DNA from 4 places in the Nocardia sp. NPDC059240 genome. Region 4 is predicted to be linked to each of the others. Evidence: riboswitches for the same ligand, from Rfam matches in the RefSeq annotation. Region 4 holds a riboswitch; each other region holds the start of a gene.
What was found. Region 4 has a riboswitch for cobalamin ahead of metE (5-methyltetrahydropteroyltriglutamate--homocysteine S-methyltransferase). Riboswitches for the same ligand answer to the same signal wherever they lie in the genome.
Positions count from the first base shown of each region.

Region 1: another riboswitch for cobalamin. It lies ahead of ACFXHA_RS40590 (FecCD family ABC transporter permease); the one in region 4 lies ahead of metE (5-methyltetrahydropteroyltriglutamate--homocysteine S-methyltransferase).
Region 2: another riboswitch for cobalamin. It lies ahead of ACFXHA_RS25080 (CbtB-domain containing protein); the one in region 4 lies ahead of metE (5-methyltetrahydropteroyltriglutamate--homocysteine S-methyltransferase).
Region 3: another riboswitch for cobalamin. It lies ahead of ACFXHA_RS07610 (HoxN/HupN/NixA family nickel/cobalt transporter); the one in region 4 lies ahead of metE (5-methyltetrahydropteroyltriglutamate--homocysteine S-methyltransferase).

Region 1 covers NZ_JBHZAC010000016.1:139,940-144,144, forward strand. Annotated here, with positions in the region: gene bioB (biotin synthase BioB) at 1-982, opposite strand, end outside; gene ACFXHA_RS40580 (TetR/AcrR family transcriptional regulator C-terminal domain-containing protein) at 1,095-1,679, shown strand; gene ACFXHA_RS40585 (hypothetical protein) at 1,699-1,848, opposite strand; cobalamin riboswitch at 1,871-2,001, shown strand; gene ACFXHA_RS40590 (FecCD family ABC transporter permease) at 2,036-3,067, shown strand; gene ACFXHA_RS40595 (ABC transporter ATP-binding protein) at 3,064-3,861, shown strand; gene ACFXHA_RS40600 (ABC transporter substrate-binding protein) at 3,858-4,205, shown strand, end outside.
Region 2 covers NZ_JBHZAC010000007.1:3,958-8,162, reverse strand. Annotated here, with positions in the region: gene ACFXHA_RS25095 (SGNH/GDSL hydrolase family protein) at 1-273, opposite strand, end outside; gene ACFXHA_RS25090 (SGNH/GDSL hydrolase family protein) at 367-1,278, opposite strand; gene ACFXHA_RS25085 (hypothetical protein) at 1,290-1,679, opposite strand; cobalamin riboswitch at 1,940-2,077, shown strand; gene ACFXHA_RS25080 (CbtB-domain containing protein) at 2,117-2,329, shown strand; gene ACFXHA_RS25075 (CbtA family protein) at 2,352-3,191, shown strand; gene ACFXHA_RS25070 (histidine phosphatase family protein) at 3,188-3,760, shown strand.
Region 3 covers NZ_JBHZAC010000002.1:433,740-437,944, forward strand. Annotated here, with positions in the region: gene ACFXHA_RS07605 (long-chain fatty acid--CoA ligase) at 416-2,053, shown strand; cobalamin riboswitch at 2,085-2,274, shown strand; gene ACFXHA_RS07610 (HoxN/HupN/NixA family nickel/cobalt transporter) at 2,301-3,389, shown strand; gene ACFXHA_RS07615 (class I SAM-dependent methyltransferase) at 3,332-4,171, opposite strand; gene ACFXHA_RS07620 (hypothetical protein) at 4,189-4,205, opposite strand, start outside.
Region 4 covers NZ_JBHZAC010000013.1:103,201-107,405, forward strand. Annotated here, with positions in the region: gene ACFXHA_RS36925 (serine/threonine-protein kinase) at 1-844, shown strand, start outside; gene ACFXHA_RS36930 (SDR family NAD(P)-dependent oxidoreductase) at 964-1,944, shown strand; cobalamin riboswitch at 1,909-2,113, shown strand; gene metE (5-methyltetrahydropteroyltriglutamate--homocysteine S-methyltransferase) at 2,255-4,205, shown strand, end outside.

The sequences.
Region 1 (4,205 bases), on a different contig from region 4:
TGTCCGACTCGGCGGGGCGACCCAGGGTGGTCAGGTAGTTGCCCACGATGACGGCGTTGATGCCGCCCAGGATGCCCTGCTTGGCACCGAGATCGCCGAGGGTGATCTCACGGCCTCCCGCGAAACGCAGGATGGTGCGCGGCAGCGCGAGGCGGAAGGCGGCGACGGCGCGCAGGGCGTCGGCGGCCGGGAGCACCTCGAGGTCGCCGAAGGGGGTGCCCGGGCGCGGGTTGAGGAAGTTCAGCGGGACCTCGTCGGGCTCCAGTTCGGCCAGCTGCGCGGCGAATTCGGCGCGCTGCTCGAGGGATTCGCCCATGCCGAGGATGCCGCCGGAGCACACCTCCATGCCGGCCTCGCGGACCATGCGCAGGGTGTCCCAGCGCTCGTCGTAGGAGTGGGTGGTGACCACGTTCGGGAAGTGCGAGCGCGCGGTCTCGAGGTTGTGGTTGTAGCGGTGCACGCCCATGGCGGCGAGCTGATCGACCTGCTCCTGGTTGAGCATGCCCAGCGAGCAGGCGACCTGGATGTCGACCTCGTTGCGGATGGCCTCCACGCCCGCGGCGACCTGCGCCATCAGGCGCTCGTCCGGTCCACGCACGGCGGCCACGATGCAGAATTCGGTCGCGCCGGTCTTGGCGGTCTGCTTGGCGGCCTCGACGAGCGAGGGGATGTCGAGCCAGGCGGCGCGCACCGGGGACTGGAAAAGGCCGGACTGCGAACAGAAGTGGCAGTCCTCCGGGCAGCCGCCGGTCTTGAGCGAGATGATGCCCTCGACCTCGACCTCGGGGCCGCACCACTTCATGCGGACGTCGTGCGCGAGAGCGAGGATCTCCTCGAGCCGGTCGTCGCCGAGCTGCAGCACCTCGAGGGTCTGGTCCTGGGTGAGGCCGATTCCGCGCTCGAGCACCTGCTCGCGGGCGATGGCGAGAATGTCATCGCCTGCTGTGGTAACAGCTTCGGTGGTGACGGCTGCCTGGGTCATGTCCGCGCGCTTCCCTTCGTCCGGCCGCGTGTGGCCGACCAACTTGAACGGTGTTCAGGGTAGGCTAGCAGTCCGGAACGTGAGCCGGAACACGAGAGGGTCGGGTTTTTCAGTGCAACTCCATCGCACGGACGTGGTCGACGGGGCCATCGCCATTCTCGACCAGTACGGACTGGCGGATCTGACCATGCGCCGGCTGGCCACCTCGCTGCACGTCCAGCCGGGCGCGCTGTACTGGCACTTCCCCAATAAGCAGGCCCTGCTCGGCGCGGTCGCCGACCGCATTCTCGCCCCCATGGACGAGGCGGTCACCGCCGACGAATGGTCCAAGCAGATCACCGAATTGGCGCACCGGCTGCGCGAATGCCTGCTCGCCTACCGCGACGGGGCCGAATTGGTCTCGGCCACCTACGCTTCCCGGCTCACCACCAGCAAGGGGCGGGAACGGCTGGCCAGCGCCGCGATTCGCGCGGGGATGACGCGCGAGGAGGCCGATCTGTCGGCGTACACGCTGCTGTACTACGTGCTCGGCCAGACCGTGGACGAGCAGTCACGCATCCAGATGGATTCGGTCGGCGCACTCGCCGAAGAGCATTCGCCGCTCTACGACACCATCAACGCGACCGCCCGGTTCGACTTCGGGTTGCAGCTGTTCGTCAGCGGCATCCGCCACCTGCTCGGCACTCGCGTCCGCTGAGCCGGTCCGCTGGATCGGGTTACGGGTAGACGCTGTCGGTCAACCAGACGAATTTCGCACCGGCGTCGGTGGTTTGCCACAGCATGCCGGTGAGCAACAGGACGAAAGCGGCGATCACGGCCGCCGCGACGCGTACACGGATCATGCCCGGCAACGTACGCGCACTCATGGCCCATCCGCATCCCGATATTTCCGAACGGTAGAGTCCGGGCGGTCATTCGACGGCGGGTGCGGGAATCCGGTGCAAATCCGGGACGGTCGCGCCACTGTGAGTACCGGGCAACCGGTGCGAGTCAGACCTCCCCCGCCGCGCAAGCACTCTGGAGAGGCCGCGTTTTGCCCGAGGAGCCACCGCGATGAGTCGTGCGCGGACATCGCTCGCCCTACCCGTGCTCGGAATCCTGCTGTGCGCGGCCATGATCGTCGCCACCGGATTCGGGGCCCAGACCATTCCCGTGCCGGACGTGCTCGACGTGCTCCGCCAGCGAATCACCGGCAGCACGCCCGCAAACCTCGGGCTCGATACCATCGTGTGGCAATTGCGGGTGCCGCGAACGATTCTCGCGGCCATCGTCGGCGCGGGCCTGGCCGTGGCCGGGGCAGCCATGCAGACCCTGGTCCGCAACCCCCTCGCCGACCCCTACCTGCTCGGCGTCTCCTCCGGCGCGGGTGTCGGGGCGGCAGCGGTCATCACCTCCGGCATGTTCGCCGGGGCTGGACTGTGGGCATTGTCGGCGGGCGCGCTCGCCGGCGCACTGCTCGCCGCGACGGCGGTATTCCTCATCGCCATGGCTCAAGGTGGCCTCACCCCACTGCGTTTGGTGCTCACCGGCACCGTCCTGGCCTCGGCCTTCGCCGCGTTCAGCAGCTACCTGATTTTCCGCAGCGCCGACCCCTCGGCCGCCCAATCGGTGCTGTTCTGGCTGCTCGGCAGCCTCTCCGGCGCCGACTGGACCCGAATCCTGTTGCCCGCCTGCGTGGTAGCAGCCGCCCTGACGGCCCTACTCCTCGCCTCGAACTGGCTCGACGCCCTGAACCTCGGCTCCGACGCCGCCGCCTCCATCGGAGTCCCCGTGCGCGAGTTACGCATCGCCCTGTTCATCCTCCTGGCCGTCCTCGTCGGCATCCTCGTAGCCGTCTCCGGCGGCATCGGCTTCGTCGGCCTGGTAATCCCCCACGCCGCCCGCCTCGTGGTCGGCCCCCGGCACCGCATCCTGCTCCCGACCAGCGCCCTGTGCGGCGCACTCTTCCTCGTAGTGGCCGACTCCGCCACCCGAGTCCTGGTCCGCCCCACCGAAATCCCCGTCGGAGTCCTCACCGGCCTGATAGGCGCCCCCGCCTTCCTCCTCCTCATGGGCCGCCGCCGCTACACCTTCGGAACCGCATGACCCCCGGCCAGGCCGCAGGAATGATCGAGGTCTCGGGGTTGAGCTGCGCCGCCGGTCGGCGGACCGTGCTCGAGCGGGTCGAGTTCGCCGTCGAGCCCGGGGAGACGGTCGGGATTGTCGGACCGAACGGGGCGGGCAAGACGACTTTGTTGCGCACTCTCGCTGGGCTGATCACGCCGATTTCCGGATCGGTCGCGGTGGACGGCCGTGCGCTGCATCGGATTTCACCGCGGGAGCGGGCGCGGTTGGTGGGGCTGGTCGGGCAGGATGAGCGGCCGCCCGCGGATCTGCTGGTCGGCGAGTTGGTGACGTTGGGGCGGACACCGTATCTGCCGCCGTGGGGTGCGGGCGGGCCGAATGAGCGGGCCGCGGTGGAGGACGCGCTGCGGAAGGTGGATCTCGAGGGGTTCGAGGGGCGGCCCGTGCACCGGCTGTCCGGCGGTGAGAGGCAGCGGGTGTTGCTGGCGCGGGCGCTGGTGCAGGAGACGCCGGTGCTGTTGCTGGATGAGCCGACCAATCATCTGGACATCACGCATCAGCTCGAATTGCTGGCGCTGACGCGGGAACTGGCACGGACCGTGGTGATGAGCCTGCACGACCTGGCGTTGGCGGACCGGTACTGCGACCGCGTGCTGGTGGTCGACAAGGGCCGGGCTCATCCGCTCGGACCGCCGGAGACCGCCCTGCGCCCCGCGATCCTCGAAGACGTTTTCGGTGTGCACGCGCATCGCGTGCCGGACCCGCACGCGGGCGGCACCCACCTGATCATCACTGGACGAAAGGCACTCTCTTGACCAAGATTTCGATCCCCGCCCGGCTACGGTCTCCCGGTTGGTGGGCGCGGCCGCTGGCTGTCGTCGCCGCGGTGGGGGCGGTGGCGGCGTGTGGGTCGCCGCAGGCGGCGTCGGGGAATCTGGCGGTGCGGAATTGTGGTGTGGAGATGAAGTTTCCGTCGCCGGCGCAGCGGATGTTCGTCAATGACGGGAATCTGATTTCGATGGTGCTGGCGCTCGGGGCGCAGGAGCAGACGGTGGCGGTGTCGAGTTTGAAGCGGGATGCGGACACCTTGCGCAAGCATTATGGGGATGCGGTCGACAGGTTGAATTCTGTTGCGCCGGATTACCCCTCGCGGGAGACC
Region 2 (4,205 bases), on a different contig from region 4:
CTGATCGCTGTCGCCGGGCAGGCCCATCAGCGCGCTCAGCTGCGCGGGCCAGGCCGTGTCGCCGTGATCGCACTTCTTCTCGCTGGAGAACGGGGTCCAGCCGTTGGCCGAGAACGAATCGCCCAGGATGACAAGCTGTTTGCCGGCCGGGGCCGGATCCTTGCCGGCGGCGGTCGAATCGGCGTGCGCGCCCGCGGTTCCCGTCATGGCCGCTGCGATGGCCACGACCGCGGCGCACAGCGAAGCCGATGCGCCTGGGAAACGGAACTTCATGAAACCCTCGAATCGCAAATTGAACAGTGAGTCTTTCAGTTTTGCGCGGAGTGTACAGAGACGAGTGGTGGACGTGAGATCCGTTGCGGTGGATCAGTGTCCGAATCGGTCGTAAACGGCGTTGGCGACGACGGCGTCACCCTGACTCGACGGATGGAAGGGCAGGCCGTCGATATCGGTGTGCAGGTCGAAGACCCCGTTCAACCACGGCTGCGACGAGCAGAGACCATGGCCGGTAGTGAGCGCGCGGGCATCGAGGAAGTCGATACCCAGCAGCTGAGCCGCTTCGCCCTGCGCCTGTTGGATGCGGTCGAGATACTCCACCACCGCGCGGCCGCGCGGATTGACGAAGGGCGCGACCCCCAGAATATTCAGACAGACCGTGCTGCTGCCCGGCGTGAAAAGCTCCGGGTACCCGACGAATACGATGCGCGCGTTCGGCGCGTAGTACTTGATGTAGGTGACCACATTGCTCATACGTTTGGCCATCAGCGCACCGGAGACACCGTTGAAATCGGTCATCCGGCCCTGGTCCACCGCATCCGGATCACAGCCGTCGACGAGGTTGAACACGCAGTTCTGCAGCGAATTCCACAGCGTCTGATCGGATTTGCCCCACTTGTCGTTGAGTCCGAACTGCAGGGTCACCAGTCTGGTGTTCGGGCCGAAAGCGCCCTCCTTGTCCGCACGCTGCGCCTGCTGGGCCATGGTCCAGCCGGGGCCGCTGTCGATCGACGCTCCCGGGCAGGACGGGTCGTCGACCGCGTCGGTGCCGTACACGCCCATCAGCTTGGCCAGTTGCACCGGCCAGGCCGTGCGGCCGTGCAGGTTGCAGTCGTCCCGGCCGGTGAAGTGGTCCCATTCGTTCGCAGAGAACGAATCACCCAGCACCACAAGTTCTTTCCCGGCGGGAGCCGGATCGGCTCCCGCACCGCCCGCGGCCGTCACCGACGCCGCGAGCGCCACCGCGGTGACGCACAGCCACCGCACACTGTTGCCTAGCACCACTGTTCCGCTCAGTACCCGGCGCGCGGCTCGAATCCGGGCGCGTCCAAGGTCGGCGGCGCGGCGGGCTTGGGGGCCTGGGTCTGCGGCGCGGGCTTGGGCGCGGCGGGCTGCGGCGCGGCCTGCGCCGGCTCCGGTGCGGGCGCGGCGGGCTCGGTGACGGCGGGCTGCGCGGCGGGCGCCTCCGTGGTCGGGGCCGGGGCCACGGTCGTCGGGGCGGGAGCCACGGTGGTCGGGGCGGGTGCGACGGTCGAGCTGACGACCGCCGAGGTGGTGCCGCCCTGAGACCCGTCGGATGACTTGTCGCTGCCGCACCCGGTTGCCCCCGCGAGCACTATGGCCCCGCCGATCACAGCTGCCGCGGCTCGCACGACGAAAACCCCCGGTGTAGCAGACTTCATGAATTACCTCGCCTCTGAACTGAAGTGCCATCTGTTCACTTCAGCGGGGAGTGTATTCAACCCGCCCGGCCCAGCCACACCGATTCGGAAAACTGCCCCGAATCTTCCGGGCATACGCACCGATTCCGCTGGTCAGCGCGTTCGCGCCGGGTGGAACCCGTCCCAAAGGGCGGACACCGGAGCACCCGGAACGACTCCATCGAACAAGATCGAGGACCGGCCCGGGGGCAAAACGCCCGATTCCATACCGTGGACGCGCGTTTGACCAGTTTGTTCGTGGTTTCGTATCTTTATGTGATCGGCGATTCGTGGAATCCGGTGAGAGTCCGGAACGGTCGCGCCACTGTGAGCACCCCTCGGGTGTGAGTCAGACCCCGGCCGCCGAGATGTCATATCGGCCGAGGGGCGCGAATACCCCTCCCACACTAGGAGTTCCCGTGGCGACGTCCTACGCCCCCCGTTCCGGTCTCGGAGCAGTCTCCCTCTCGATCCCCACCCCCGTATGGCTGATCGGCACCACCCTGGTGGCCCTGCTGGCGATCTACTTCATCGGCATCGACCAGGGCGCCGTCTCGATCTTCGGCAGCGACATGCACGTGCACGAATTCGTCCACGACGGCCGGCACTTCCTCGGATTCCCCTGCCACTAGTCGCGGGAATCGAGTCAGCACAATGGAAAAACGAATCATCGGCCGTGGCGTCCTGTTGGGCGCACTCGGCGGACTTCTCGCATTCATTTTCGCCCGGATCATGGCCGAGCCGATCATCAACCGGGCCATCGACTACGAGTCCGGGCGCGATGACGCCCAGATGGCCTTGGACAAGGCCGCCGGAAAACCCATGGGAGACATGGGGCCCGACCTCTTCACCCGCTCCCAGCAGCAGAACCTCGGCCTGTCCTTCGGCATGATCGTGTTCGGCGCGGCGCTGGGCGGGCTGTTCGCCGTCGTCTACTACCTGGCCATGCGCCGGGTCGGGAAGATCACCGCCCGGAACCTGGCACTGCTGGTGTCGGGCGGCATGTTCCTGACGCTGTACGCGGTGCCGTTCCTGAAATACCCGGCCAATCCGCCGTCGATCGGGCATCCGGACACGATCAAGGAACGCACGGGGCTGTATGTCCTGATGATCGTGCTCAGCGTGGGATTTCTCCTCGGAGCGATCTGGTTGGGCCGCACACTGGCCGCACGCCTGGGCAACTGGACCGCGAGCATCGTCGGGGCGGTGTCGTTCGTCGCGGCCATGGCGATCGTCATGCTGATCCTGCCGTCACTCGGACACCTGTCGGCCAACAAGTCGTTCGGCGACTTCGCCACCGAAACCCCACAGCCCCTGAAGGATCCGACGGGCACCATCGTCTACCCGGGCTTCCCGGCCGACGACCTCTACCACTTCCGCCTGTACTCCTTCACCGCCCAAGCCATCCTGTGGCTCGTCATCGGCGTCGGCTTCGCCTGGCTGGCCCCCCGCCTCCTCGGCGACCGCACCCCCGAAACCACCCCCGCCCCATGAGCGCAGTAACCCGCCTCACCCTGATCACCCACGCGATCACCGACGCCGTCCAGGCCGCCCGCTTCCCCGCCGACGAACCCCTCAACCCCCTGGGTGAGCGTTCCGTCGCGGCCGCGGGCGGCCTGCCCGCCCTCGACCCAACCCTGATCCTCTGCGCCCCCGAACTCCGCACCTCCCAAACCGCGAAAGCTCTCGGCCTATCCGCCACCCCCGAACCCGCACTCCGAGACCTGAACTGCGGCACCTGGTCCGGCAAATCCATGGACGACATCACCCCCGACCACCTGATGTCCTGGCTAACCGACCCCACCCACAACTCCCACAACGGCGAATCCCTAACCGCCCTACTCACCCGAGTCCGCACCTGGCTCGACACCTTGGCCGGATCCGGCGACCGCATCCTCGCCATCACCCACCCCGCCGTAGTCCGCGCAGCAATCCTCACCACCCTGACCGCTCCCCCGGAATCCTTCTGGCGCATCGACATTCCCCCACTGACCGCCACCACACTGCACCACAGAGCTCCCACCTGGACCCTCCGCACCACCGCCCACGCCCTCACACCCTGACCATCGACCGGGCTCTGGCCGAACTCGGAGCCGATCGAGACGAGATGGCCGCGGCCAGAGCTGAAACCGAGAACATCACGCGGGGCACCGTCTGGTTCGAGAAGGCTCCGGCACTCTTGGGCGATCCGCTGTCACTGGAAACCGAAACCTTCGAGCCGGATTCCAAGGGTCGCGTATTGACCCGCTCTTCAACCGTGGACGTGCCTGTTCAGCGAGGTCGTCGAGCACTGTGGCCAGCCGGTCGAAGAGCTCGAAAGCTGGTCTGCCTGTGCGGAGTACATCTTCGCGTTCCCAACCACCAGCCCCGACCCCCGCCACTTCAAAACGACCTTCCAATTCAACCTGCTACACAAGGTGCGCTGGCTCTGACCGTCCCCCAGCCTGTTTCAAGATCAGGGTGTACTCAGTGCGGGAAATTCGGACAATTTCCTCGATGAGTACTCCC
Region 3 (4,205 bases), on a different contig from region 4:
GCTCACCTAGCTCACACCTCACTGTCCGAGCCAGTGAGTAGGGTCTGACCTGCGACGCTGTCCCCGACTGGACAACCCGGTGTCACACTCAATATATTCACGGAAGTTCTTGCTCCAATTTGCTTGTCCTGGTTAGTGATTGGCTATTCTGCGCAGCCGCAGGGGGTTGCGTCAGCACGTCGACGCCGATCAGGACCGCGGAGCCGGCTGGTCGTCGTGTTGGGCGGCGGCGGGTCGGCACGAGCTGCGGGTGGCGGAGGTGGGGTCCGCCGCCCGCAGCTCGAATATTTCCGCACCATCCGAACAATCTCCGCGCTCCACCGGGGGCCCGACCCCGCGTGTCCGAATTCGGCTAGGCTCGCCGCAAGTGACTCAGTTCACTCCCCAGTAGGTACGTGCAAGGAGCGGTTGGGAAATGTTGAGCACCATGCAGGACGAGCAGCTGTCACTCGCGACGCTGCTGCGCTACGCCTCCACCTTCCAGGGCGACAGCCATGTCTCCACCTGGACCGGCGACGGCGTACGCACCCAGACCTATCGTGAGATCGGCCAGGATGCGGCCCGCCTCGCCAATGCCCTGCGTGACCTGGGCATCGGCGTCGGCGATCGGGTCGGCACGTTCATGTGGAACAACAACGAGCACATGGTCGCCTATATCGCGGTGCCCGCGATGGGCGCGGTGCTGCACGCACTGAACATCCGGTTGTTCCCCGAGCAGCTGGTGTACGTGGCCAACCACGCCGAGGACCAGGTGGTCATCGTGGACGGCTCGCTGGTACCGATGTTCAACCAGTACCTGCCGAATCTGAAGACCGTGCGCCACGTCATCGTCGCCAACGGGGATGTCGCGACCGTGACCGCGCCCGAGGGCGTCACCGTGCACGCGTACACAGAACTGCTTGCCGCGCAATCGGACAGCTACGACTTCCCGGTCATCGACGAGCGGTCGGCCGCGGGCATGTGCTACACCTCCGGCACCACCGGCGACCCCAAGGGCGTCGTCTACTCGCACCGCTCCAACTGGCTGCACGCCATGCAGGTGATCTCCCCCAACGGCATGGGCTTCACCGCCGCCGACACCGTGCTGGCCATCGTGCCGCTGTTCCACGCCAACGCCTGGGGCATCCCGTACGCGGCGCTCATGTCGGGCGCGAATGTGCTCATGCCCGACCGCTTCCTGCAGCCCGCCCCGCTGCTGCAGATGATGGAGCAGGAGAAGCCGACCTTCGCGGCGGCCGTGCCCACCATCTGGGGTGGCGTGCTGGCGGCCCTGCAGGCGCAGCCGCAAGACATTTCGTACCTGCGCACCTGCGTGGTCGGCGGTGCGGCGGTGCCGCCGTCGATGATGCGGGCCTTCGAAGAGCAGCACCACGTCAAGCTGCTGCACGCGTGGGGCATGACCGAGACCTCCCCGCTCGGTTCGGTCGGCCACCCGCCGGCCGGGGCCGAAGGCGAAGAGGCGTGGGCCTACCGCTACACGCAGGGCCGATTCCCGGCCGGGGTGCAGGCGCGACTGGTCGGCGATGACGGCAGCGTGCTCCCGAACGACGGAGAAGCGCTGGGCGAGCTCGAGGTTCGCGGGCCCTGGATCACCGGGTCCTACTACTCCCCCACCGGCGCCGAGGTCGATCCGGACAAGTTCGACGACGGCTGGCTGCGCACCGGCGATGTCGGCAAGATCAGCCCCAACGGCTATCTGACCCTGGTGGACCGCTCCAAGGACGTGATCAAGTCCGGCGGCGAATGGATCTCGTCGGTGGACCTGGAGAACGCGGTGGTCGGGCATCCGGCGGTCGCCGAGGCCGCGGTCATCGGCATCCCGGACGCGAAGTGGGACGAGCGTCCGCTGGTCGCGGTCGTGCTGGTGGCAGGCTCCGAGGCGAAACCCGAAGAGCTGCGCGACTTCCTGGCGCCCAAGTTCGCCAAGTGGCAGCTGCCGGAGCACTGGGCCTTCATCGAGGAGGTCCCCAAGACCAGCGTCGGCAAGTTCGACAAGAAGCGGCTGCGCGCCCAACACGCCGACGGCACGCTGACCGTCATCACGCTGGGCTGAACCCGGATATCCGCAATGCCACGGCGGCCCTTAGTGTGAGGGCCGCCGTGGTGTTCGGGAAGCCGGTGTAATTCCGGCACGGCCCTCGCCACTGTGATCGGTTAGTCGGTGCGTCGTCCTGTCCTCGCGGGCAGGGGTCACGGGATTTCGGTCCCGGAAGACCAGGCGCGCCGGTGTTCGACCCGTCAGCCAGGAGACCGGCCACGGCACCGTTGAACCGTTCCACGAGGTGCTGGAAGGCTGCTCTGTGTCTGTACCCAACCCTGTTCCCACCCTGCGCTGGGAACGCCGCGACTGGATCCGCACCGGCGGACTGCTCGCGACCATCGCCGTCATGCACGTGGTGGCGTTCGGGATTCTGTTCGCACTGGTGCTGCCCGGGCACTACACGGTCGGCACCCAGGTGTTCGGGGTCGGGCTGGGCGTCACCGCCTACACGCTCGGCATGCGGCACGCCTTCGACGCCGACCACATCGCCGCCATCGACAACACCACCCGCAAGCTGATGGCGGACGGGAAACGTCCGGTGTCGGTGGGCTTCTGGTTCGCGCTCGGGCACTCGACCGTGGTGGTGCTGCTGGCGGTCGGCATCGCGGCCGGGGCGCGGTTCGCGACCACGCTGGCCGATGACGACTCCGCGACCCGCAAGGATCTCGGCCTGGTCGCCACGCTCAGCTCGGGCAGCTTCCTGTATCTGATCGCGGCGTTGAACCTGGTGGCGCTGGCCGGGATCTGGCGGGTGTTCAAGGCCATGCGGGCCGGGCAGTTCGATGAACACGAGCTCGAAAAGCACCTGGACAGCCGGGGTTTCATCAATCGGATCCTGGGACGGCTGACCAAGTCCATCACCCGGCCGGGACAGATGTATCCGATCGGGCTGCTGTTCGGGATCGGCTTCGACACCGCCACCGAGGTGACGCTGATGGTGATGGCCGGGTCCGGTGCGGCCGCGGGGCTGCCCTGGTACGCGATCATCTGCCTGCCGCTGCTGTTCGCCTCCGGCATGAGCCTGTTCGACACGCTCGACGGCACCTTCATGAATTTCGCCTACCACTGGGCGTTCTCGAATCCGGTGCGCAAGGTGTACTACAACCTCACCATCACCGGGCTGTCGATCGCGGTGGCGTTCCTCATCGGCACCATCGAACTGGTCGGTGTGCTGCACGCCAAGCTGGATCTCACCGACCCGATCACCGGGTGGATCTCCGGCATCGATCTGAACAATGTGGGATTCGTGATCGTCGGACTGTTCGTGGCGGTGTGGGCGATCGCGTTGATCTACTGGCGACTCGCGAAGGTCGAGTCCCGCTGGTCATTGACCGCCGAAAGGCCGTAGAGGACCGGGATGATCGGGGCCGGCGGCGGCAGCTTCCACCAGCCGTCGGGGGTCTGGACCATGCCGGGCCAGCGCGGCCACGGCAGCGTCTCGGATTCGGTGAGACCGGTGATGCGCAGACCGGCGGCCAGTAGCGCGTTGACGACCTCGCCGAGACCGTGCCGCCATTCGTAGGCGGTGGTGTCGGTGGTGAGGTCGGGGCCGTCGGTGTAGGTGTGGACGCTGTCACGGCGTTGCGCGCCCCGGCCGGACAGGTAATCGTCGTGCAGCAGTAGCTGATCCGGGTCCACGCCCGGCGGCGGGGTCGGGCCCAGGGCGTGCAGCAGCGGATGGAATTCGACCAGGTAGAGCAGGCCGCCCGGGCGCAGGAGATCGGCGATCACCTGTGCCCAGCCGGTCAGGTCGGGCAGGTAGCAGAGTGCGCCCTTGCCGGTGTAGATGATGTCGAAATCCCTGCCGGGCAGGGCCGTTCGCGCGTCGTAGACGTCCGCGCACACGTATTCGACCGTGCCCCCGGCCAATTCGCGGGCGTGTTTGATCGACTCCGCCGAGAAGTCCAGGCCGACCGCGCGGGCCCCGCGCCGCGCGAATTCGACCGTCTCCGTGCCCAGATGGCATTGCAGGTGCAGGATGTCGCGGCCGCGCAGCTCGCCGAGGGCCTCCCATTCGAAAGGGGCGAACCAGTAGCTCGCATCCCGGTCCCGGTAGAACCGGCTGGCGGCGTGAATTCCCGCGCGGGCGTCCCAGTTTCGCCTGTTCACCGATAGTGGATCGATGGTCACGCCGCCATCGTAGGGGGTCAGAACAGGGACTGGG
Region 4 (4,205 bases):
GACGCTCGGGCATCTGCAGGACCCGCCGCCCGCCCTGAGCACCCTGCGCCCCGGCCTGCCGCCCGCGCTGGATGCCGTGATCGCCAAGGTGCTGGCGAAGGATCCGGCGCAGCGCTACGCCACCTGCCGAGAATTCACCGCCGACGCGGCGCTGGCGCTGGCGGGCGGATCGCCGGCGACCGGACCGCAGCCGTTGCAGAGCCGATTGCCGTTCGGCCCAGCGGTTCTCGCGGACGAGCCGCCGACCGAGCTGGTCAACCGCGCGCCCGACCGCTCACGGTCCACCCGAGTGTTGCGAGTAGTCCTCGGTGCGGCAGTGGTGGTGCTGCTGGCCGTTTCGGGCGTGGCCGTCTTCGTCGCCACCCACCACTCGAATACCGGCGGTCCGGCCGCCGTCACGACCACCCCGGTCGATTCCCTGTCCCAGGTCCGCTCGGCCCACCCGGCCTTCCAGACCAAGACCGTCGTGGTCTTCAACCTCGGCGACGGCACCCTGTCCGCCGATCTCGACACCAGCGATCAGGGAAAGTTTCTGCAGGACATCGGCTTCCACTACAGCACCGACTACCGGGCCAAGGCCGACGAAGCCTCACCCCGCCAACTCTCCCCCACCGACGCCCTGGTGCCCGACGTGGACGTGGTCGTTGTCGTCCGCACCGACAAACAGGCGGGCAACGGCGGCCTGCGCGGTCTCCCCGGCAGCTTCCTGTCCTCCTCGCTCACGCACGCCCGCCTCGTCATCGTCGACGATCCGTCCACGGCCCACGCCTTCCAAACCTGGACTGCCACTTCCCCCGACACCTTGGTCCAACGCGTCGTCCCGTCGATCGTCAAGGTGCTTTGAACGGCCGTTCGCGGATTCTTACGCGCTTTTGCCGAAGCGCTGCCGTCGCCTTGTCGATCGCCGCACAGGATCGATAGCAGATCCGGGAGGGCCGGACGGCAGGACGGAAGGAGTCGGTCATGCGGGGTTTGCGAGTCGGCGGCAGGTTTTCGGCGCGGTACCGGCTGAGTGACGGGCGGGGGCACGGGCTGCCGGTCGAGGTGGCGAAGTATTGGGAGGGCCGCCACGTCGTGGTGACCGGCGGCAGCAGCGGGATCGGGCTCGAGGTGACGCGGATGGCGTTGGCGGCGGGTGCGCTGGTGAGCGTGATCGCGCTCGAAGACGCTGCGCTGGCGGCGCTTTCGGCCCGGGTGCCGGAGGAGTCGGGCCGGTTGGCGGCGATCGCCGCCGATGTGACCCGGCCCGAGGACATGCGGGTGGCCCTGCAGCGCGCCCGCGCACAATACGGCCGGGTGCAGGCGGTGATCGTGTGCGCCGGGATCGCCAAGCCAAACTACTTCTCGCGGCTCGAGATCGCCGACTTCGAAAAGCATATGGCGGTCAACTATTTCGGGGCGTTGCATGTGATCCGCGACGTGCTGCCCGATCTGCGGGAAGGGGAGCGTGACAGCATCACCGTCATCTCGTCGATGGCCGGCGTGCTGCCCTGTTTCGGGTACGGCGCGTACAGCCCCAGCAAGTTCGCGGTGCGGGCGCTGTGCGAGGTGCTGCGCCAGGAACTGCGGCCCGCCGGGGTGTCGGTGACGGTGGTGCTGCCACCGGATGTCGATACGCCGCAGCTCTCGGCGGAGGCCGCCACCAAACCGGCGGAACTGGTGGCGCTCAGCGGTTCCGCGCCGATCGCCGCGACCACGGTCGCCCGTGCGTTGATGATCGGGGCGGCCCGGGGCCGCGCCACCGTGGTGCCGTCGCGCAGTGCCCGGCTGCTGCGCTGGCTGGCCGGTGCCGCCCCGCGCCTGATGGCCCGGGTGATGGACGCGATCATCGCCGGTGCGCAGCGCCGCGCTATGCTCGCGAACGCAGTCGGTTCGCCGGGCGCATCGGTCGAGGCTCGGTCTCGGCTCGCGTCCTGCGTCGAAACCGGTTCTTCCGCAAGGTGAATCGGTGAGAGGGAATCCGGTGAGAATCCGGAACTGTCCCGCAGCGGTATGCAGGAACGACCGCCGTCATGAGCACTGGGCGCAGGCCCGGGAAGCGACGGCCAGTAGGTCGGCCCATCGGGGCCGGTGCCTGTGAGTCCGAAGACCTGCCTACTGTGCCGGGTACGCCGTATCCGGCGGTCATCGCCTCGTGGACTGGGCGGACGGGCCGGTGGTTTCCCGCTGCCGTGACAACGGCGGTTGTGGGCTGCCCGGGTTTCGTGCGCTCTTGTGGCGACGGCCAGTGGACTCGGAGCACTGGAGAATACCCGTGACCAGCAATTCCCCCTTCACCGCGACGGTGCTCGGCCTGCCCAGGATCGGGCCGCGCCGGGAACTCAAACAGGCCGTCGAATCCTATTGGGCGGGCCGGATCGACGCCGACGCGCTGCACGCCGTCGGGCGTGAACTCCGCGCGGCGCAACTGCGCGATGTGGTCGCCGCCGGACTCGACTCGGTGCCGGTGGGCACCTTCTCCTACTACGACCAGATGCTCGACACCGCAGCCCTGTTCGGCGCGCTGCCGCCCCGGGTGGCCGGGATCGCCGATCCGCTGGACCGGTATTTCGCGGCGGCGCGCGGGACGGCGGAGGTCGAACCGCTGGAGATGACCAAATGGTTCGACACCAACTACCACTATCTGGTTCCCGAACTGGGCCCGGACACGGAATTCAGTCTGCACCCGGAGAAGCTGCTCGGGGAGCTGGCCGAGGCCCAGGCGCTCGGGGTGCCGGCACGGCCGGTGGTGATCGGCCCGCTCACCTTCCTGAAGCTGGCCAAGGATACCGAGGGCAATGCGCTGCGCCGCTTGAGTGATCTGCTGCCACTGTATCGGGAGCTGTTGCGGCGCTTGGCGGCAGCGGGCGCGGCGTGGGTGCAGATCGACGAGCCGGTGCTGGTGACCGACCTCTCGGAGGTGGAACTGGCGCTGGTGCAGCACGTGTACGCGGAGCTGTCGGCGGGCACGGATCGTCCGGCCCTGCTGGTGGCCACCTACTTCGGTCGGCCGGGTGCGGCGCTGCCGATGCTGGCCGCCACCGATATCGAGGGCGTGGCCTTGGATTTCACGTCCGGCACCACCGTCGAGGACGTGACCTCGGTGCCCGCGCTGGCCGCCAAGCTGGTGGTCGCGGGGGTCGTCGACGGCCGCAATGTGTGGCGCAACGATCCGGATCGGGCGCTCGCCACGCTGGGCACCCTGCTGGGCGGCACCGGGGCGCTGGTGGTGTCGAGCTCCAGTTCGCTACTGCACGTGCCGTATTCGCTCGACGCCGAGTCGGCACTGGATCCGACAGTGCGATCCTGGCTGGCCTTCGGCGCGGAAAAAGTGGCCGAGGTACGGCTGCTCGCCACCGCCCTGCACTCCGGGCCCGACGCGGTCACCGACGAATTGACCACCGCGCGTGCGGCACTGGACTCGCGTCGCACGGATTCACGCCTGCGTGACGACACCGTCCGAGCCCGCCTGGCCGCCCTCGGACCCGAGGCTACCCGCCGCGCGCCCGCCGCGGAACGCCGTGCGCTGCAACACGAACGCCTCCCCCTGCCCCCGCTGCCGACCACCACCATCGGCTCCTACCCGCAAACCGACGCCATCCGCCGCGACCGCACCGCCCTGCGCAAGGGAACCATCAGCCCCGAGCAGTACCGCGACCGCATGCGCACCGAGATCGCGGAAGTCATTGCCCTGCAGGAGAAGCTGGGTCTCGATGTGCTCGTCCACGGTGAGCCGGAACGCAATGACATGGTCCAATACTTCGCCGAACAGCTCACCGGCTTCCTCACCACCGCCAACGGCTGGGTCCAGTCCTACGGCAGCCGCTGCGTCCGCCCGCCCATCCTCTACGGCGACGTCACCCGCCCCGCACCGATGACGGTCGACTGGATCACCTACGCCCAAGCCCTGACCGACAAACCGGTCAAGGGCATGCTCACCGGCCCCGTCACCATCCTGGCCTGGTCCTTCGTCCGCGACGACCAGCCCCTCGCCACCACCGCCGACCAAGTGGCCCTGGCCATCCGCGACGAAACCGTCGACCTGCAAGCAGCGGGCATCCGCATCATCCAGGTCGACGAGCCCGCCCTCCGCGAACTCCTCCCCCTGCGCGCCACCGCCAAGGCCGACTACCTGGCCTGGTCGGTCACCGCCTTCCGCCTCTCCACCTCAGGAGTCTCCGACGCCACCCAAATCCACACCCACCTCTGCTACTCCGAATTCGGCG